One region of the Sporanaerobacter sp. PP17-6a genome, then DNA from elsewhere that is predicted to be linked to it. Evidence: a T-box and tRNA genes for the amino acid it is inferred to sense, from the RefSeq annotation. Region 1 holds a T-box; the other holds one or more tRNA genes.
What was found. A T-box is a leader RNA that pairs with one kind of tRNA and senses whether it is charged. The one in region 1 lies ahead of thrS (threonine--tRNA ligase), so its partner is inferred to be a tRNA-Thr.
Positions count from the first base shown of each region.

Region 2: it encodes a tRNA-Thr, which carries the amino acid that the T-box ahead of thrS (threonine--tRNA ligase) is inferred to sense. The anticodon was not compared.

Region 1 is NZ_FMIF01000037.1:17,857-29,089, reverse strand. It holds gene PP176A_RS13670 (HAD family hydrolase) at 1-657, shown strand, start outside; gene PP176A_RS13665 (DUF6873 family GME fold protein) at 809-1,543, shown strand; gene ytxC (putative sporulation protein YtxC) at 1,622-2,479, shown strand; gene hisS (histidine--tRNA ligase) at 2,573-3,904, shown strand; gene PP176A_RS13650 (ABC transporter ATP-binding protein) at 4,238-6,016, shown strand; T-box leader at 6,174-6,379, shown strand; gene thrS (threonine--tRNA ligase) at 6,437-8,347, shown strand; gene ftsH (ATP-dependent zinc metalloprotease FtsH) at 8,410-9,960, opposite strand; ribosomal protein L20 leader region at 10,561-10,705, shown strand; gene infC (translation initiation factor IF-3) at 10,697-11,233, shown strand.
Region 2 is NZ_FMIF01000036.1:38,492-49,724, reverse strand. It holds gene corA (magnesium/cobalt transporter CorA) at 1-807, opposite strand, end outside; gene PP176A_RS13380 (winged helix-turn-helix domain-containing protein) at 834-2,018, opposite strand; tRNA gene PP176A_RS13375 (tRNA-Thr) at 2,199-2,274, shown strand; gene PP176A_RS13370 (flavin reductase family protein) at 2,551-3,201, shown strand; gene PP176A_RS13365 (TIGR04076 family protein) at 3,237-3,491, shown strand; gene PP176A_RS13360 (ClC family H(+)/Cl(-) exchange transporter) at 3,650-5,209, opposite strand; gene PP176A_RS13355 (AbrB/MazE/SpoVT family DNA-binding domain-containing protein) at 5,497-5,802, shown strand; gene PP176A_RS13350 (ABC transporter ATP-binding protein) at 5,799-6,533, shown strand; gene PP176A_RS13345 (ABC transporter permease) at 6,530-7,267, shown strand; gene PP176A_RS13340 (MarR family winged helix-turn-helix transcriptional regulator) at 7,525-7,953, shown strand; gene PP176A_RS13335 (ABC transporter ATP-binding protein) at 7,984-9,708, shown strand; gene PP176A_RS13330 (ABC transporter ATP-binding protein) at 9,708-11,233, shown strand, end outside.

The sequences.
Region 1 (11,233 bases):
AAAATAGAAAGTTTTGATACGGTAATATTTGATATGGATGGAACAACTTTGAATACCATTGAAGACCTTTCCGACAGTGTAAATTTTATATTGACTAAATATGGATATCCCAATAGGACATTGGAAGAAATAAAAAGCTTTGTTGGAAACGGAGTTGCGAATCTTATTGAGCGTTCTATACCAGATGGACGCAACAATCCCAATTTTGAGAATTGCCTCAGTGAGTATAAAGATTATTATAGAGATAATATGCAAAATAAGACTGCACCTTATGATGGAATAATAGAACTTTTAAAGGAACTGCGCAAGAAAAACTATAAACTTGCGATAGTGTCTAATAAATTTGATAAAGCTGCTAAGGAACTTAATACTAAATATTTTGGCGGTTGCATTGATGTTGCAATTGGTGAGTCGGGAAATATAAAAAAGAAACCCGCCCCTGACGGCGTTTTTGAAGCATTGAAGGAGTTGAATTCAACTCCGAAGAAAGCAGTATACGTAGGAGATTCGGAAGTAGATGTAAAAACAGCTCAAAATGCCGGCTTAATTTGTATAGGGGTTACATGGGGATTTAGAGACAGAAAAGTATTGGAAAAAATGGGAGCGGATTTTATTATTGATAAACCGGAAGAACTGTTTAATATATTAAAAGGTTAAGCGTAATTCACTTTAAAAAATAGCTTATGCTGTTACTTATAAGATTAACAGTTTAAGTTATTTTTTATTTTTTCACATTTGTTTAAAAATGTTGTATAATAGATAGAAATCTTTTCTATATAAAACAAATGAAAACAACGGAGAAAAATTAATGAATAATCCTTTTATACCTTTAAAAAAAGCTAAATTGGTTATTATAGACGGAAGAATAGACAAGGATTCATTTAAGAAATTGGAAGAAATGGGTTTAAAAGTTATTCCAACAATATGTTGTAAAGAAATTCATCCTTCTGTTGCTTTTCATCCTGATATGGTTATTCATCCGGTTAATCCTGAAACTTTAGTGATTGCTCCAAATGTTTTTGAATATTATGAGAAGGTTTTATATGGAATGGGTATTAAATTAATTAAAGGAGAAAAGTGGTTGAATATAAAATATCCTAATGACATAGCATACAATGTATTAAGAATTTCCAAATATGCTTTACATAATTTTAAATATATTGATAAAAAGCTTCTATTTTATTTAAAAAAGGAAAAGTTGGAATTTATTAATATAAACCAAGGATATTCTAAATGTTCTACAGCAATAATTGATGAAAAAGCTATAATTACTTCAGATTATCCTATATATAAAAAAATGTCAGAATTAGGCATTGATTCTCTTTTAATTCGGCAAGGAGCCATTGAACTTTTGGGATTTAATTATGGTTTTATCGGAGGATGTTGCGGAAATATATCTAAGAATGAAATTATTTTTTATGGTAATGTATTTCGCCATCCTGATGGAGAAAAAATAATGAAATTTTTAAATAAATATAATAAAAATGTTTATTTTTTAACAGAAAAGAATTTGGTTGATATAGGTACAATAATTAGCTTATGATGCAAATATAGTTATCTTAAATATAGAATATAGGAAGTTTTAAAACACATAATATTATTACCGTGAAGGAGTGATAATATGGAATTATTAACCATAAGTTATGATAAAAATATGGATAAAGTCAGGGAATCCATATATAGTTATAAATATAAAGAAAAAATTAATATTGTAGAAGAAGAAAAAGGAAACAGATGTTTTTTCAAATTTTTAACAGATGAAAAAATTTCAGCCAGAAAAAAAATGAGTATATATGAGGAATTATCTCATGTAATACTGAATTTAATATTAGAAGTTTGTATTAAAGATATGTTTTTTAAAGAGATATTTAAAAATTGCAGTGATTTCAGCAGAAGTGAAAAGATTGAAATCGGAGAAATAGGTTATAAGGTATTAACAGAAAATGAAAATTTTAATAGTGAAAAAAACATGATTTTTAATGAAGTCCTTAATTATGTCAAATCCAATACGGAAATTGCCATTGACGGTTTTCTGATATTTAAATTAAGATGGATGAGTAATTTTCTCCAGGGATTAATAGAAAAAAGTAAGGACAGTTTTACGCAAGAAAAAGAATATAGAGAATTTATTAAGATATTACAATATTTTGTTGATATTCAAGAACCTAAAATGGAAATAATAAATGTATTGATTACAAAGGATGACTATAAACTATTCGATAAGGATAACAAGGTTGTTGATAACAATTTTTTCAGTGATATTATAGGCGAATTGAATAATGAAAATATAAGTAAAGATGATATTCTGATAAGCTCATTAATAGTTATCGCACCTAAAAAATTAATTCTTCATGTAGATGAGAAAGCAAAGAACAGGGAGATAGTTGAAATCATTAAAAATGTTTTTTCCGAAAGGATTTTATTCTGTACCGGCTGTAACCTATGCAGTATCAATTTTTCACTAAAAAAAGGAAAATAAATATTTAAATATATATTTATTACTTTTTATTAAAATTAAAGTATGTTATTATAAAATAATAGTGTATTAATTTTTATTGAGGGAGGAAATATTATGGATGTACAAATAATTAAACCTTCTATTCTTCCGGGATTTATGGAGCTTTTACCCGGAGATCAGATTTTATTTAATGACATGATGGACAGGATAAGAAATAATTATGAAAAATTCGGATTCCTTCCAATAGATACCCCTATAATTGAAAAATCGGAAGTCCTTTTGGCAAAAGGCGGAGGAGAAACTGAAAAACAGATATACAGATTTCAAAGAGGAGATAATGATCTTTCTTTGAGATTTGATTTGACCGTTCCCTTAGCGAGATATGTTGCCCAGCATTTTTCTGAAATCAGTTTTCCCTTTAGAAGATACCAGATAGGAAAAGTATACAGAGGAGAAAGAAACCAAAAGGGAAGATTCAGAGAATTTTACCAATGCGATATAGATATAATAGGAAATGAAAATTTAAGTATAATCAATGATGCAGAAATCCCAAGTGTTATTTATTCCACATTTAAAGAGTTGGGATTTGACGATTTTACTATAAAGATTAATAACAGAAGGGTATTGAGCGGATTTTTTCAATGGTTAAAAATCGAAGACAGCAAGGCGGTATTAAGAATTATTGATAAATTGGACAAAATCGGGATGTCAGGAGTCGGAGAGGAATTATCGGAATTAGGATTAAATGAAAACATCATAGAGAAGATAAAGAAGTTTATGAGTATTAAGGGTTCAAATGAGGAAATTCTCGATAATTTAAAATCTTTAAATATTGATAATGATATTTTCAAGTTAGGATTTGAGGAATTAAACTTTGTAGCAAAATACATAAAGGATTTTGGAGTTCCCGAAAAAAATTATGTTTTGGATTTAAGTATTGCAAGAGGGTTGGACTATTATACGGGAACGGTCTATGAAACTTTTTTAAATGATTATCCCAAACTTGGGTCCATATGTTCCGGCGGAAGATACGATAATCTTGCGGCTCACTATATAAAACGAAGTCTTCCTGGGGTTGGAATATCCATTGGACTCAGCAGATTATTTTCTCAGCTTATGGAAGAAAAAATAATTGAAAATAAGAAAAACTTTTTAACCAAAGTTTTGATCATTCCAATGGATGATTGCCTTAAAGAGGGCATAGAAGTTGCCACAATCTTAAGAAAGGAAAATATTTATACTCAGGTATATACTGAAGAAGGAAAAATCGGTAAAAAATTTAATTATGCCGACAAATTAAATATACCTTATGTAATAATCATTGGTTCCCAAGAGGTAGAGGATAAGGCAGTAACCATAAAAAACATCAACTCCGGAAATCAGGAAACTATGGAATTAAGCGAAGCTTTAAAGATATTAAAGAAATTAAAGAAATTAAAGAAATGAAAGGAGAAGGATTTTCATTAGATAGTATGTGAAATTTGTTTTTATAGTAAGAAAATAGAATATGTTTCCATATATAGTTGAAAAGAAGATATCATCCTATTAAATATATGTTGTCAAAACAAATAAATTAAAGAAAGGATGATATCTTTTTATGTATATAGTGTACAATTAGTCTTTGTTCTAAATATTTTTGAAACAAAATTTGAATTTTATAATAATATATCGAATTCAAATTTATATAATCTTGGATTCTTAATTGTCATATTTTCATGGTCATCCCCTCCAGTATACCGAAATTATAAAAGAACATAGAAAGGCGGGAGATTTTCTGATATGAAAAAAGCAATTCAAAACAACCTCTACATGTTGAGGTTTATGTGGAAATATTGTAAATCCAATGCAATATTGAGGTTGCTGTCAACGCTTACTGCTCCTGTTCAACCATTTATTTTTATAATTACCATGAAATTGGCGATTGATGGTATTTCCGAAAAACGGGATTTGAAATATCTTCTCACCATTATTCTTACTGCCTTTTTAGTGGGGGCGGTTTCTGCTATTTTTAATTCATGGGTTAATAGCAGCAGCGCAAAGGCGCAACCAAAAATATCAAAGGGTATTCAAGACGAATTACTGAAAAAGTCCTTAACATTAGACCTTGCATGTTATGACGATGCCGAGTATTATGATAAATATGTTAGGGCAATGCAAGAAGCTGAAAGCAGAGCTATTGAAGTTCTTGATTCCTTAGTAGAAATCCTTTCAAGTATTGTTGCGTTATTAATGATAGTGTCGCTTATTATTGCGTTAAATCCCATTGTTATTTTGATTTGCGTAGCGGTACTTGGGATAAATATATTTTTGAACGCAAAAAGAAATAAGATTGTCTTCAAACGAGATATGGAGATTACTCGTCCTCAAAGAGAAGGGGCATATTATAAGAAAATGTTTTATGAACCCCAGTATGCCCAAGAGTTACGATTAGGCAAACTGGGACGGCTAATGAATAAAAAATTTATTTCTTCAATGGACAGAGTTCTAACTGTTGTAGAAAAATATTGCGGAAGATTTGTTTTTTTTGATAGTGCCTTTAGTATTGTTGGGTTCGGTCTTATGTCTTCTGTAATGGCATTTGCCTCTTGGCAAATTACTAAAGGGAATTTGAGCATTGGCGATTTTGCAGCTTTGCTCAATGGTGCTCAACAATTATTAGAAAGATTATTTGCTTTGTTTGGTCAGTTTCCTCGATTGTTTCAAAATAGCATGTATATTGAAAATCTTCGAAAAATCCTTGATTACAGCCCAGTAATTGCATCTGACAATGGAGGCATTGAAATTGATAGATTACAAAATAATATAAAAATAAACGGGATTTCGTTTACTTATCCGGGGAAAGACAAGCCTGTATTAAAAAATATTAATATGGAAGTTCGTCAAGGGTCTAAGACAGCCATTGTTGGATATAATGGTGTTGGGAAATCGACTTTAGTAAAATTACTGCTTCGTTTTTACGATCCCGACAAGGGTAATATTAAGATTGATAATATTGACTATAGAGAAACTAATGTGGATTCACTTAGAAATAAATTCGGCGTGCTTTTCCAAAACTATAAATGTTATGCTTTAACCGTTGCAGAAAATGTACTCTTAGACGATTATATGGACAAGTCAGTTGAAGAAAAAGTTGTTTCATCTTTAAAATACAGCGGAATATATGAAAAGATTGCGGGATTGGAAAAAGGAATAAACACAAACTTATCACGTGAATTTGACAGTGACGGCGTGCCTTTGTCTGGTGGTGAAGAGCAAAAAATTGCTATTGCAAGGGCTTTTGTAGAGGATAAAGACATTCTGATTTTAGATGAACCGTCAAGCGCTCTTGATCCGTTAGCTGAATACGATATTAATCAGAAAATAATGTCACTTGCTGACAATAAAACTGTAATCTTTATTTCTCATAGATTATCCACAGTTCGGATGGCGGATATGATTTATATGATGGATAACGGGGAAATCATTGAGTCAGGAACGCACGATGAATTGATGAAGCGAGGAGGCAAATATTGTGAAATGTTTACAAAGCAAGCGGAGAAATATGTACTGGAATTTTGATTCCAACCCACCTTTTAACAAAATTAGCCACATGCTTAAGAATGATAATATTGATTTAGTAATTACAATTCAATTTTAGAAAGGGTCAGTCAATAAATTTTTAAAATTTATTGACAATATCAAAATATATTGATATAATTAGATATTAATATAACATTAAAAAACTACGAAGAGAAGAGTAGGTTAGTTTTTATTTCAGAGAGGGATTGTTGTGGCTGAAAGCAATCCTAATTAAGAATTAGCCGAATACCAGCTTGGAGTTGTATCTTAACCTTTAGGTGAAAGATGTCCGCTGATTACAGCGTTATGAAAAAATGAGAATTAATTAGGGTGGAACCACGTGAGTAGCCTCTCGTCCCTTAAGGTATTTATATCTTGAGGACGGGAGGCTTTTATATTTCAAATAAGGAGGAATAAAAGATGAGTAAAATTAAAATTATATTTCCGGACAATTCCGTCAGAGAATATGAAAAGGGAATTAAGATTTATGATATAGCAAAGGATATAAGCGAAGGACTTGCAAGAACAGCAGTAGGAGCAAAATTAAATGATAAAATTTTGGGACTTGGCGATTCTGCTGAAGAAGGCGGCAAAATAAAGATTTTAAAGTTTGACGATAAGGAGGGAAAGAAGATATTTTGGCATACCACTTCTCATATTATGGCTCAAGCGGTTAAAAGATTATTCCCTGATACGAAATTGGCTATAGGGCCTGCAATAGACGATGGATTTTATTATGATTTAGATACAGAGTACAGGTTTACTCCTGAGGATTTGAAAAAGATAGAGGAGGAAATGGCCCGTATAGTTAAAGAAGGTTATGAATTAAAAAGATTCGTACTTCCGAGAGAGGAAGCACTTCAATATTTTAAAGAAAAAGAAGAACCTTATAAGGTTGAATTAATCGAAGATCTGCCTGAAGATGCCGTAATATCTTTTTATAAACAGGGCGAATTTACGGATCTCTGTGCGGGGCCTCATTTATTAAATGTCAAAAGGGTAAAGGCAATCAAACTTTTAAGTATAGCCGGTGCTTACTGGCGGGGAAATGAAAACAATAAAATGCTTCAAAGAATATATGGAATAAGTTTCGAGAAGAAAAAGAATTTGGACGAATACTTGGTGCTGTTGGAAGAAGCTAAAAAGAGAGATCACAGAAAACTTGGAAAGGAATTGGGATTGTTCAGTATGCATGAAGAAGGGCCGGGATTTCCTTTCTTTCATCCCAAGGGAATGGTATTAAGAAATATTCTTGAAGAATTTTGGAGAGAAGAACATATAAAAAGAGGATACGGAGAAGTAAAAACTCCGATTATACTAAATGAGGAATTATGGCATAGGTCGGGACATTGGGATCATTATAAAGAAAATATGTATTTTACTAAAATAGATAATGAAGATTATGCTATAAAACCTATGAATTGTCCCGGAGCAATGCTTATATATAAGTCAAATATGTTCAGCTACAGAGACCTTCCCCTAAGATGGGCTGAGTTAGGCTTGGTTCATAGACATGAATTATCGGGAACTCTTCATGGACTCATGAGGGTCAGAAGCTTTACTCAGGATGATGCTCATTTATTCATGCTTCCAAGTCAGGTAAAAGAAGAATTAATAGGAGTAATTGATTTTGCCAGCTATATGTATAACATATTTGGATTTAAATACCATGTAGAACTTTCAACGAGACCGGAAAATTCCATGGGAACCGAAGAACAGTGGGAATTGGCAACTAACAATTTGATAGAAGCTCTGAAGGAAAAGAAAATAAATTATATAATTAATGAGGGAGACGGAGCTTTTTACGGGCCCAAAATAGATTTTCATCTTCAGGATGCAATAGGAAGAACTTGGCAGTGCGGAACTATTCAGTTGGATTTTCAAATGCCTGAAAGATTTGATTTAACTTATATAGATAAAGATAATGAAAAGAAAAGGCCTGTAATGATTCACAGAACTATATTTGGGAGTATTGAAAGATTTATAGGCATATTAATAGAACATTATGCAGGAAAATTTCCTTTATGGCTGTCTCCGGTTCAGGTTATCCTACTTCCCATATCGGATAAATTTAATGATTATGCTTATGAGTTGAAAAAGGAAATGATTGATAAGAACATAAGGGTTGATATAGATGACAGAGCAGAAAAAATAGGATATAAAATCAGAGAGGCTCAACTTCAAAAAGTTCCTTATATGTTGGTCTTAGGGGAAAAGGAAGTAGAGAACAATGATGTTTCCGTAAGAGCAAGAGAAGAAGGAGATTTAGGAAGAATGGGAATTGAAGATTTCATTGGAAAGGTAATTGAAGAAGTAAAAAATAAGAAATAGCATTAAGACAAAAAAATTCCGATAGTTGTTTATAAACAACTATCGGAATTTTTTTGTCTTAATTAAGTTGCCGTATTTGAGGAAAGTTCATATTGCTTTAATATTTCATCTAATTCTTCACTTGTGAGGGTTTCCTTTTTCATTAACTCATCAGCGACAACCGTAAGTATCATCTTGTTTTCGTCTAATATCCTTAAAGCGCTTTCAAAACATTTATCAAGTATTTTTTTGATCTCTTTTCTTATTACTTCATAATTGTATTTAATGTAGTAGTCTTCTATCGTAATGTTTCCGAAAGAGCTCATTCCGTAGCTGCACACCATTTCTCTGGCGATTTCCGTTGCCTTGTTTAAATCGTCCTTTGCTCCCGTTGTTATTTCATTGAAAACTAATTGTTCTGCAGCCCTTCCCCCGAGAAGTACAATTATCTTATTGGTAAGTTCCTTTTTTGTAAGAAGATATCTTTCTTCATCGGGAAATTTAAGTACATATCCCAAAGCCTGACCTCTCGGGACTATTGATATTTTTTGAATCATATCTGATTTTAAGATTTTACCTACCAGAGCGTGACCAGATTCATGAACTGAGACGGTTTTTTTTTCTTTGAAAAGTATAGATGGATTTTTTACTTCTAATCCTGCCACTACTCTTTCTATTGCCTGATTAAAGTCATTAATGAATATCTTATTTTTATTGTTTCTGACTGCAATTATTGCTGCTTCATTAGCAATATTCGCAAGTTCGGCTCCTGACAATCCGGTAGTTTTTTGTGCTATGGATTTGATATTCACAGCAGAATCTAAAGGTTTGTTCTTTGTATGAACCTCTAATATTTTTTCCCTTGCGTTTATATTTGGATTCCCTACATATATATGTCTGTCAAATCTTCCCGGGCGAAGAAGAGCCTCATCCAAAAGATCTATTCTGTTAGTGGCTCCGACTATTATAACGGTTTCTGATGTGTTGAAACCGTCCATTTCAACCAAAAGTTGATTAAGAGTCTGATCCTTTTCATTGTTCGAATCTAAATTTCTTTTTGCACCTATTGCATCGATTTCATCAATGAATATGATACTCGGAGCTTCCTTTTTTGCTCTTTCAAATAAAGTTCTTACTCTTTTTGCGCCTACCCCTACATATTTCTCGACAAATTCAGACCCGCTTGAATACAAAAAAGTTGAATTTGTCTCTCCTGCCACTGCTTTGGCAAGGAGAGTTTTCCCTGTACCCGGAGGGCCGTAAAATAATATTCCCTTAGGAATTTTCGCACCCATTTTAATATATTTATGGGGGTTGTTAAGAAAATCAATTGTTTCTTGAAGTTCTTCTTTTATCTCTTCAAGTCCGGCGACATCTTTAAAGGATATGGTTGATTTATCTTTTTCCTTGTTTTCATCTTTTTCACTAGCTATGGATAAAGTAACCAATTGGCGCTTTGAATTTATATTCATTCGGTATACAAAAAAAATCGATGTGATTGCCCATATAAATATTTTATCCGTGACAGTAAAACCCTTTAGAAAATCTAAAGGGAAAAATATATCAACCACCAGAAGCGAAGATAATGTTAAACCAAAGATAAAGATAGATAAAAGTATTTTCTTCTTATGCAATTTATCCCCACCTTTTCTAATTACTAATAATAGTTTAACCATTTAATTCATTTATATAAAAATTTATAACTAAAAAATATTGATAATTATAAACTTCTTGAATTAATGGGTTCATATTAAGTATCAGGGAAATTTTAGCTGCTTTTTCATATAAAAGTAGTATAATTAATACGTAAAACATTATCGGCTAATTAAATTATCTATACCTTTATCTTTGCAAATAATTTTAATTTTAATATAAAACAGAGGGAAATAATGAAAAAATATATTAATACAAAAAATTTGTATTTACTGACAATTATATCTTTTGCTCTTATCCTTTCATTTCTTTATTTTTTTGCACACATGGCTCCATATTTTTATACAGGTTTCGATTATCCTACAAATCCTAATAAATTAAGTAATATTGCAAATTTTATATTTTTATTTTTAATTTGTTTTAATCTTATATGCGTAACATTGTCTATCATTTGTTTATTTAGAGTATTATTTAAAAGATGAATATACTTACATAATGATTTAATTTGTATCTTATCAAAATTGTTTCAAGAGCTTGACAATATATAATTTTTAGCTTATAATAATTTATGAAATTAATAGAAAATTAAGCAGAAGTATCCGCTTCTCACCTTATAGCTGGGGCTCATAAGGTTAAATATTTTAGATAGTTATTGGTTTGACAAATTATTTTTGTCTGATTGTTGGAAAAAGAAGCGGGTATTTTTGCCCGCTTTTTATTTTTTATACTGGGAGGTGTAGTAATATAAAAGAGCTTCAAATTAATGAAGAAATCAGAGAGGGAGAAGTAAGACTCATTGATAGCGATGGGGCGCAGTTAGGAATAGTTCCCGTAAGAAAGGCTTTGGAAATAGCTTATGAAAAGAAATTGGATTTGGTCAATGTAGCTCCAAATGCAAAACCGCCGGTTTGTAGAATAATGGATTATGGAAAATATAAATATGAATTGGCAAAAAAAGAAAAAGAGGCAAGAAAAAATCAAAAAGTTATTAATGTAAAGGAGATACGACTTACTCCAAGCATTGAAACTCATGATCTCCATGTCAAGGCAAAGAGAGCCATGGAATTTTTACAGAGTGGAGATAAAGTAAAGGTAAGTATAAGATTCAGAGGCAGAGAATTAGGGCATACTGATATTGGAAAAGAAGTATTGGATAAATTTACTAATCTAGTCAGTGAATCTGGTTCTGTGGAAAAGGAGCCGAAATTTGAAGGGAAAAGCATGGTGATGTATTTCGGCCCTAAGTCAGAATAG
Region 2 (11,233 bases), on a different contig from region 1:
ACTTGTATTGGAGACATATAGTTCCATTAGTCCTGTAAGAATTTCTCTATAGGTTTCCGTCGTTTCAATTGCCTGAGCTATGTGTTCATAGACATCTCTGATATATGGTTCCGTTGATGGCTGAATCAATTGATTCGACTCTTTTCCCATCAAAGAAGTAACTTCTCTTAAGGGCCATATATATTTGCTTATATTCAATAGAATCTTTTTTATCTTTCTAATTTTATACAAACGCTCTTGTGAATTATTCATTATAACTTGTTCCTCAAGGGTATCAATTTTTTCATCCAATACTTCAAGAACATCAAGATATCCGTCTACAATTGCATCAAGTAATGAATACATAAGATAATCAGCACCAAATTTTCTGATCTGTGTACCTTCATTTCTTATTTTGTCACGGATATCATCAAATACGTCTCCTTTGGTTTCCCCAAAAGAAATCACATAATTCTTTCCAAGAATAAATCTTATATGTTCAAGTACCAATTCATCCCCGGAATAATAAATCATCTTAGCTACAATATACAAAAAATCTTCATATTCTTCAATTTTAGCCCGCTGATTATTATTCAATATATTTTTAGTTACCAAGGGATGAATATTAAATACATCGCTAATCTTATTCAATACTTCCTCACTACATTGCCCGTCGATATTTATCCATCTGACATTTCCCTCCGGAATATCCCCAAGCAACCGGAAATTATATTTCTTAGTAGTTTCCGTCGTATATTCCTTGTACTTTTTCGAATTATATTCAATAACTTCAATTAAACTATGACTATTTCTTTTAGGAGTATTCATTTCCATAACACCTTCTAAAGTTTAATTTATATTTTACATTCGATTTTAAATGTCTCACAGTGATTAAAAACCATAAATTGGTTTATTTCAGTTTGAAAAAGTTTATAAAAATCATCATCAATTTTAGTATTTCCTTCCTTCCAAAAATTGAGTACATTAAGCTGTCTTACTTTTTTATTAAGGACAATTTCTATCCTTCCCACAAATCGATTTCCGTATAAAACAGGCAATACATAGTAACCATATTTTCTTTGACTCTTAGGTGTATAGATCTCCCATTTATAGTCAAAATCAAAAAGTGCACGGATAAGTTTTCTGTCCCAGAGCATATTATCAAGAGGAGCTATAAACTCGAGACGCAGTTTAAATGCATCCTGTGACAACACTGTTTTTATAAGTTCTTCATCTTCCTTAAGAAAATAAAGGATGCCTTGAATACCCTCAACTTTGCACTCCATTATTTTGTTTTCGGACAAAAGCAACGAAAATATATTGTTACGACGTTCTCCGTTAAATTTGTTGATGCCAAGCCATGCATCTGACGCCTTATTCCAAAGCAATCCTACTGAACCGATTCTACGAAGAACCTGCCATTTTATGAAATCATCTTCAGTTTTATTTGGATCTTCAGTGTTCAAAATCATCTCTTCAATATAATCTTCTGCCAAAGAATAATACTTATTATTTCCTTTCTTATGATGGATAATTAAATCTCCACGGAAATATAGGGTTTCAAGTACCGCTCTTGATAATGTTGTCGGAGCCCAAGGCCAATCGACCATCTGTTTTAAATCAATATCCTTGGAACTTACACATCCTTTTTCTTTTATAATTCCCTTAATCTCGCCTGCAACCTTATCTACTTTATCATGACTTCTTCCATAAGATCTATAATTTTCACGTAAACGAGCAAAGTATTTCCAATCTTCCACTCTAAAAATCGACATATTCTTATCAAAATAATCTATAAGTTTTCTATCCTCGTATAAAAGTTGATAAAGCATCTCCTTTGTAAATCCTAAAACTCTGGAATGCAAGACAAGCTCCGGATTTTTCCCACAAATATCAATCGGGTCAAATTGAATACAGCCGGCTTGCCTAACATAATCGCACACTCCCCCTTTATCTTCAAATTTATAATCTCCGATTAAACCTTGCTTTAAAAGTATAAAATTACGACCTTGGTCATTTGTTAAATTGTAAGTTTCCATTAAAAGTACCTCCTAAAAAGACAGGATAACAAAAATCATATGACATTATAAAGCAGATGAATCTATCAGCCTTGTAAAAATTATATATTAACATATTCAAAATTACAATTGGATACTACGATTTAATAAATTTATCGCTGGACAAAATAGCCTTTAGATGGTAATATATATTTATGTTATGCTGTTGTGGCTCAGTTGGTAGAGCGGCGCACTCGTAATGCGCAGGTCACCGGTTCAAATCCGGTCAACAGCTCCAAGTGAAGAGGTTGTAATAGGATATTTATTCTATTACAACCTCTTTTTCATAAATTAGAAGGAAAAATCTGTTTTATAGAGAATAATCAAATAGTAGAAGTAGAATACGTTTGAAGACATATCAGAAGGGTAAAAATCCTATTTTTAATATATATGCAGAAATAAAACTGATTTCTGAAAATATAAGATATTATGAAAAAATATAAATAATCATGTCATACTGTTGTCATGTTTGGTTTGTTATACTGTAAAAAAAATATCGAAAGGAGCAAGTATAATGAAAATTGAAATAGGTAAAACCCGACCACAGAATTTTAAAGAATATTGGGAGGATCAGTATCGCATCTTTTCACATTTTGAATATGCATGCGGCATACCCCATGTTATGTTTGCCATAACGACCTATAAAGAAAACGGTAAACCTAACGTGAATCTTCACTCCTGGAGTTCCTTTTCCGGTGATGGCAGCGGCTTTTTTGCAATCATTTCCGGACTTTACCAACATACCCATGCTTATAAAGACATCCTCAGGACAGGTGAATTCTGTATTAACTTTCTCAGTGCTGATTATTATGACAACCTTTATGATACGATCAAAAATAATAATTATGAAGCTGATGAATTTATAATTGGCAAGTTTACGGAAGAAAAAGCGAAACTCATTAATGCTCCGCGAATTAAAGAAAGCTTCTTGTGCTTGGAATGTAAATTACACAGTACCTCGGATTTAACCAATATGGGTATTGCAGTACTGGTCATTGGTGAAGTAATTAATATTGCTATAGATGAAGAATACTCAAAAGGCATAGATAAAAAATATTCCGAGACAGGTTTTATGTTTAATATCCACGCTCCAAAAAATCTATCTACAGGAGAAGATAATATCAGCGCCGTTGCCACATGTAATATAGTCAGAACGGAAAGTTGAATTATAAAAGATTATGGTACAAAGGAGGAATAAAAATGCCTAAAGTCAAATTGACTGTAGTAAAAAGCAATTGTAGAGGTAGATATTGCAAAGAAGGGGATGAATACATCATTGAAGATTTATGCCCCCCTATCTGCCATGAACTTTGGAATGCGGCATATCCTTATGTCTATACATTGCTAAATGGTGGAACATTGGATTATGGCAATAAAAGGGCAGCTATGTTTGACATAAAATGTCCTGATGAAGGTAGGGTTATAATCCATGGTGAAATAATAAATAATAGCTGAGATATTTTATAGGGAACTGTTGTATAAACAGTTCCCTTACATTACAACCCATTATTTAGTCAATATCAATTTTCTCTAATTTTAATATCTGAATTATTTAATCAAATTTATTTTATATTTTTCTGTCCAATAATCCATCAAATGAACCAAGTCATAAATTACTGTAAAGTTGTAATTCTGTTTAATATCTCTCTTACCTTAGGTTCTTCATTTAAATTAATAAGAAATACCAGATAATCTTCTCCCAAAATTCTCGTATTTCCTTTAGGAATAATATCCCTTCCTCCCCGTCTGATTGAAATAAGGAGGCACTCCTTCGGAAAAGCAATTTCTTTTACAAGTTTATTCTCAGCTTGGCAACCGTGATGAACAATTGTTTCTATGGTAATTTTCTTGCTTTTATCATATTCCGTGTCTATCTTGGATTCTGAAATTTGATTTTCCAGCAGAGAGTCATATATAGGTGCACTTTTCAATAAATCAGCAACTACATAAGCCGAAACTGCAACTACGGTGAGGGATAACAGATGAGTAAATGACCCGGTCATCTCAACCAGCAAGATAATACCCGTTATGGGTGCTCGGACAATCGATGTGAAATATCCAGCCATAGCAAGTATTATAAAATTGTAAAATAAATTTTCGTCACACCCTAAATAGTTTATTGAAATATTTCCCCAAATTGCACCGATAATCCCTCCCATAATGAGAAGAGGAAAAAATATTCCTCCCGGCGCACCGGAGCCAAAGCTTACCATAGAAAATATAAATTTAACGGCAAGGATCAAAAATAAAAACCTAATCCCCGTGGATAACTGAAGTTGACCGATTATTTTATTTCCACTTCCCAATACGATGGGGAAAAATATTCCCAATAATCCAGCACAGGCAAATGTAATTATCATTCTGACTTTTATATTGGATTTCCCGATTTTTTTATAAAGTTTCTGGCTCTTTAATAATATATAATTATAAAAGGCTCCGGCAATTCCAAGTATAGCTCCAAGTATGAAAAGCAACCAATATTTATTCAACGGTATGGTATTTTGAACGTTAAAATTAAATACGGGACCGGTTCCGAAAATAACTCTGGCAATAAAATCAGAAACAACAGCTGCTGTCATAGTCGACAATAAAATAACAGGAGAAAAATATTTAAATATCTCTTCCATTGCAAACATAGCCCCTGCCAGAGGAGCATTAAAGGCAGCCGAAAGTCCTGCACTTGCACCGCTTGCAATCAGTATCTTCTTCTCTGTCTGAGAATCGGCAAATTTATCTCCTATTCCCTGAGCCACACAAGCTCCAAGTTGAACCGACGGTCCTTCTCGCCCTAAAGAAAGGCCTGATAATATAGAAAGAGCTCCTCCTCCAAATTTTGCAATTAACGTACTGAACCAATTATTCTTAAAATATCCCATTATAATTCCTTTAACTTGAGGAATACCGCTTCCGCTAATCATCTTATATTTTGAAACCAAAATTCCTACAAAAAAACCGAGAAGACAAAGTATTATAAATACAAAGGGGAATAATATCAAATGACTATCTATGTAATCATATACTCTAAAACATAATTTTTCTCCACTCATAAGAACTAAACGATAAAAAGATGCTACAATACCTACTGCCAATCCTATTAATATGCTCTTATATAAAACCGGCAATTTCTTGGAATTAATATCAATTACTGATTTGTATTTGTTGTTAGTATTCATAAAATTTCCACCTTTAAATTATTGAATTTAATTAAATAGTCCAATTGCGATTATAACATAAAAAAATAAAAAATAAAAATACGTTTCTGTTAACCAAACAGTTATTTAACGACAGCATATATTTATATTATGCTGAGATAATGAAATTATCAAAGTAGTTAACCTGTAAATGAAACATTTGGCCTCAAATTAAGTTATTATTCGGAGGTTTTCATTGACAAAATTTAAATTTAAAAGTATAATTAGTTATACAAGTATTACATGTAAAACTTATTGGAGGTTTTAATATGAAAAGTAAATCTAAGAACACAGGTAAATATATGGGTTCAGTCAAGGTAGGCCCAAAAGGTCAAATTGTAATTCCTAAGGAAGTTCGTGACATGTTTGGAATTGAATCTGGAGATACATTGATTTTACTTGCCGACGCCCAGAAAGGTATTGCAATTGAAAGAACAGGTATTTTCGACAAGATTGCAGATGAAATTTTAAGTGGGAAGGGCAGAGAAATTTATCCCGAGCATAGCAATGAAGACAATTTAACTTTTGCAAAGGAAATTAAAAAAATCAGCGACAATGAGGAGAAAAAGAAATGATAGCAATTCAAACAACTAATCTTACAAAAAAATATAATGAAAAAACAGTTGTCAATTCTCTTAACCTAACTATTGAACAGGGAGAACTGTTTGCTTTATTAGGCGTAAACGGTGCAGGAAAATCCACCACCATAAAAATGTTATCATGTCTTACTAAACCAACAAAAGGCGATGGAATAATTTTCGGTAACAGCATCGTCTCAAATCCAATAAAAGTGAAAGAACATATCAACATTTCACCTCAGGAAACGGCCATAGCTCCTAATCTGACTGTCAAAGAAAATCTTGAATTTATTGCAGAAATATACGGAAGTAACAAAAAACAAGCCAGACAAAAGGCCGAAAATACTATATCAGCTTTTGATCTCTCCGAAATTGAACAGACCAAGGCAAAAATATTATCGGGTGGTTGGCAAAGAAGACTTAGTATTGCAATGGCATTAATTTCAGAACCTCGAATCTTGTTTCTTGATGAACCTACCCTTGGTCTTGACGTACTTGCGAGGAAAGAGCTCTGGAATATTATTAAAAAATTAAAAGGTAAAGTTACGGTTATTCTAACTACTCATTATTTAGAAGAAGCAGAATCTCTGTCTGACAGAATCGGCATTATGGTAAAGGGTGAGTTAAAAGCAATAGGTACCGTAAGCGAGCTACTGAAAAAGACAAATACAACAAAATTTGAGGATGCTTTTATTGCTATCGCAGAAAATGGAGGTATGGATGTATGAAAACATTAGCTTTTGCTTCACGAAACGGAAAAGAAATTGTGAGAGACAGAATTAATTTAGCCTTTGGCATTGGTTTTCCCGTAATCCTGCTTTTACTTCTATCAGCAATACAATCAAATATTCCCGTTAAACTATTTGAAATTAAGCACCTTACTCCCGGAATTGCGGTTTTTGGACTTTCCTTTATTTCGCTTTTTTCAGGTATGCTGATTGCAAAGGACAGAACCAGTTCATTTATGCTGCGTTTGTTTGCTTCTCCCCTTAAATCAAGTAATTTTATTTTCGGATATATGCTTCCCCTATTCCCTATGGCTATGCTGCAAGTTTGTGTATGTTTTGTCGTGGCATTTTTCTTGGGATTAGCCCCAAGCATGAATGTATTGCTTACCATCATCGTATTAATTCCGGCAGCAGTTTTGTTCATTTCAATAGGTTTGCTTTGCGGCAGTTTATTCAATGACAGGCAAGTGGGCGGTATATGCGGTGCACTGCTGACGAATTTGAGCGCGTGGCTTTCCGGAACTTGGTTTGACATTGATCTGGTCGGCGGCGCATTCAAAAAAACTGCAGAGGCACTTCCCTTCCTTCATGCTGTCAATGCCGGAAGAGCCGCCATTTCCGGCAATTATTCTTTAATTTTATCAGATTTATGGTGGGTAATCGTATATGCAGCTATTATTACGGTCATTGCTGTCCTTGTATTCACAAAAAAGATGAACAGTGACAAAATATAATGGAATCCATTTGCTGAAAATGTAAATTAGAATAAATTGGATTTTCCTATAGATTATAAAAGTATATGGAAAGGAACTTATTTTAAATTAATATTAAAAATAGGTTCCTTTTTTATAACCCATAGGAGAATCATAATTTTTTTAATATAAATTTTTCGTAAATGGGTTCCAAAAAAGTATTATTTGACATTTAAGTCTAATTAAAATATAATTAGGTTACTAACAATTAGTTTACTAATTATAAAGGAGGAAAATTTATGTCTATTGGACTACACATGGCTTTGGTTAAAACCTCTCATGCTCAGAAAAATAAGACACGCCCCGGTATGACAAAAATTGGTCTTTCTCCAGGGCAGCCGAAAATTTTAACTTATGTCTCGGAACATAATTGCTGTATGCAAAAAGAAATAGCGATGGCACTGGATATCGAACCGGCAACAGTATCCCAGCTCCTAAATAATATGGCACAAAACGGCTTAATCAAACGTTCGGCTCCTGCTGAACGAAAGCGTGCAGAATCGGTTTCAATTACCGAAAAAGGACAAAGTGCCTATAAGAAATGGCTGTGTCTCTGTAAGGAAATTGAAGAAGTTTCTCTACAGGGTTTTACAAAAGAAGAACAAGAACAATTTTTGGACTATCTCAGCCGTATGTATTATAATTTAACAGATAAAATCCTTGAATAAAAATTTATTTAGATAATTGGAGGTAAATAAGTGCTGAAACGTTTTTTTATTTATTTTAGAAAATATCGATATCATCTAATCGGAAGTATGGTCTGTGTTATGCTTGAATCGGCATTTGAATTGGTAATACCGTTGATTATGTCCGATATTATTGATGTAGGCGTCGCCAATAGAGATAAAAATTATATTTTGGGCAAAGGCCTTGCAATGATTGTATGTGCACTTATTTCACTTCTTCTGGGAGTGATGTATGCCCGTTTGGCTGCAAAAGCGGGACAGGGTTTCGGAGCGGAACTTAGAAAAGCGGAGTATCAAAAGATACAAAGTTTTTCTTTTTCCAATATGGATCATTTCAGTACGCCGTCACTTATAACGCGTCTTACAAGTGATATCACAATAATGCAAAACGCAATATGCAACGGAATACGTCCGGTAGTACGCAGTCCCGTAATGCTGGTACTGGCATTGGTAATGACCATCTTAATGAATCCACAGCTTGCAATGATTTTCGGAATAGCAATGCCGATATTAGCTGTCTGCCTTATATTAATTTTAAAAAAGCTTGGGCCTATATACAGAAAAATGCAACGTACTCTTGACAGAGTAAACTCTATCGTTCAAGAAAATTTAACAGCCATAAGAACCGTGAAATCATATGTAAAAGGTGAGTACGAATGTGGCAAATTCAGTAAAGTCAACAAAGAATTTAAGGAATCTTCCGAAGAGGCTTTCCATTATGCAGTAATGAACATGCCTTGCTTTTTGCTTGTCATGTATTCTACCATTATCGGCATATTGTGGTTCGGAGGAAACTTCATTAATTTGGGAACAATGCAGGTTGGAAAATTAACCGGATTTTTAAGCTATGTACTTCAAATTCTTAATTCTCTTATGATGATTTCAAATGTATTTTTAATGTTGAGCCGGTCCATGACTTCCGCCGACCGTATTCTTGAAGTTATGGATGAACCTTTGGGTATAATTGGAGGTCCATCTGATTATATAATTAAGGAAGGTGCAATAGATTTTGAGCATGTGTATTTTAAATATCAAGAAACTGCCAAGGAATATGTTCTTTCAGATATTTGTCTACATATTGAAAAGGGACAAACCGTCGGTATTATAGGCGGAACGGGTTCTGCAAAATCTACATTGGTACAGTTGATTCCAAGGCTTTATGACGTAACTTCCGGAATCATAAAAATAGACGGACGTAATATAAAAGAATATTCTCTCACTCATCTTCGCGATGCCGTGGGTATGGTTTTACAAAAAAATACTCTCTTTTCCGGAACAATTCGTGAAAATTTGAAATGGGGTAATGAAAACGCAACAGATGAAGAACTGGATTTGGTTTGCCGTATTGCCTGTGTAAATGAATTTCTCGAAAAGATGCCGGAGAAATATGATACAGATTTGGGGCAAGGCGGTGTAAATATTTCGGGTGGTCAAAAGCAAAGACTATGTATTGCAAGGGCCCTTCTCAAAAAGCCGAAAATTCTTATTTTGGATGATTCAACAAGCGCGGTAGATACAGCTACAGAAGCAAAAATATACAAGGGAATGGCAGAGAATCTAAAATATACTACTAAAATCGTTATTACCCAACGTGTCAGCTCCATAAAAAATGCCGACTTTATCATAGTACTTAAAGACGGAAAAATCAACGATATGGGTACCCATGAAGAATTGCTGTTCAGAAACGTAATCTATAGGGATATTTATAAATTTCAGGAAAAGGAGGCCTCTGCGTAATGGCAAAAACTATGAAGTACGAAAAACCGAAAAATATTCGTAAAACAATGGCGTTTCTTTGGTGTTATATGAAAAAACATAAAGGCCCTCTTATGATTATCCTTGTATTGGTTATAATAAATGCTCTGACCAATGTCTTGGGGACATACATGATTAAACCTATTATAAATGACTATATTATTCCGGGGGATATGAAAGGCCTCATTAAAATTCTTATTTTCACCGGGATTATATATTTTGCCGGTGTAGTCTCAACCCATGGATACACTCAGTTGATGGTAAAAGTGGCACAAAAAATTATTCAGGAAATCCGTGATGACCTTTTTTCCAAGGTACAAACCCTGTCTTTAAAATTTTTCGATGCAAAAACTCATGGTGAATTGATGAGTCGTTTTACCAACGATATAGATACGGTTGCAGAAGCTTTAAACAACAGCTTTACCGTAGTCATAAAAAATTTTGTTACTATAGTAGCTACATTTATAATACTCCTGATTTTAAACTATAAATTGTCGACTATTGTATTAACATCATTTTTTTGTATGTTTATTTTTCTCAGATACAGCGGAAAAAAGAGCCATACCTATTTTTCTCATCAGCAAAAATATATGGGCAGTTTAAATGGGTTCCTTGAAGAAATGGTAAGCGGACAAAAGGTAGTCAAAGTTTTTAATCATGAGGATAAAAATTTCACAGAATTTTGCAGACATAATGAAAATCTGAGGGAAGCTGCTACAGGAGCATTAACCTATTCCGGGATGTTAGTTCCGATAGTTGTAAGTATTTCATATTTCAACTATGCTATTTCTGCATGTGTAGGTGCATTTTTAGCTATTTCCGGACGAATAGACCTTGGAAGTTTGTCTTCCTACCTTGTTTATGTACGCCAAACTTCAATGCCCATCAATCAATTTTCTCAACAGCTTAACTTTATTCTTGCGGCTCTTTCCGGCGCGGAACGCATTTCTGAGATTATGGACGAAACTCCGGAAATAGATAAAGGAACAGTTACATTGGTCAATACAACTGTAGATTCTGAAGGAGTCCTGAAAGAAAGCAGCAATAGAACTGGAAATTGGGCATGGAAATGTTCAAATACCAAAGGTGGATTTGACCTCATAACTTTGAAAGGAGACGTACGTTTCCATGATGTAGTATTCAGTTATGAACCTGGACACCCTATTCTCAACGGAATAAACCTTTATGCAAAACCAGGGCAAAAAATCGCCTTCGTAGGTTCCACCGGTGCCGGAAAAACAACAATCGCAAATCTTATCAATCGATTTTATGACGTGGATTCCGGAAATATTACTTACGACGGTATCGATATTCGCAAAATCAAAAAAGATGATCTGCGTCATTCCATCGCAGTTGTCCTTCAGGATACTCATTTATTTTCCGGGACTATTATAGATAATATACGATACGGAAATCAGGATGCCGACAGACAGCAGGTAATAGAAGCGGCAAAACTGGCTAATGCAGATTCATTCATCAGGCGTCTGCCAGAAGACTATGATACAAT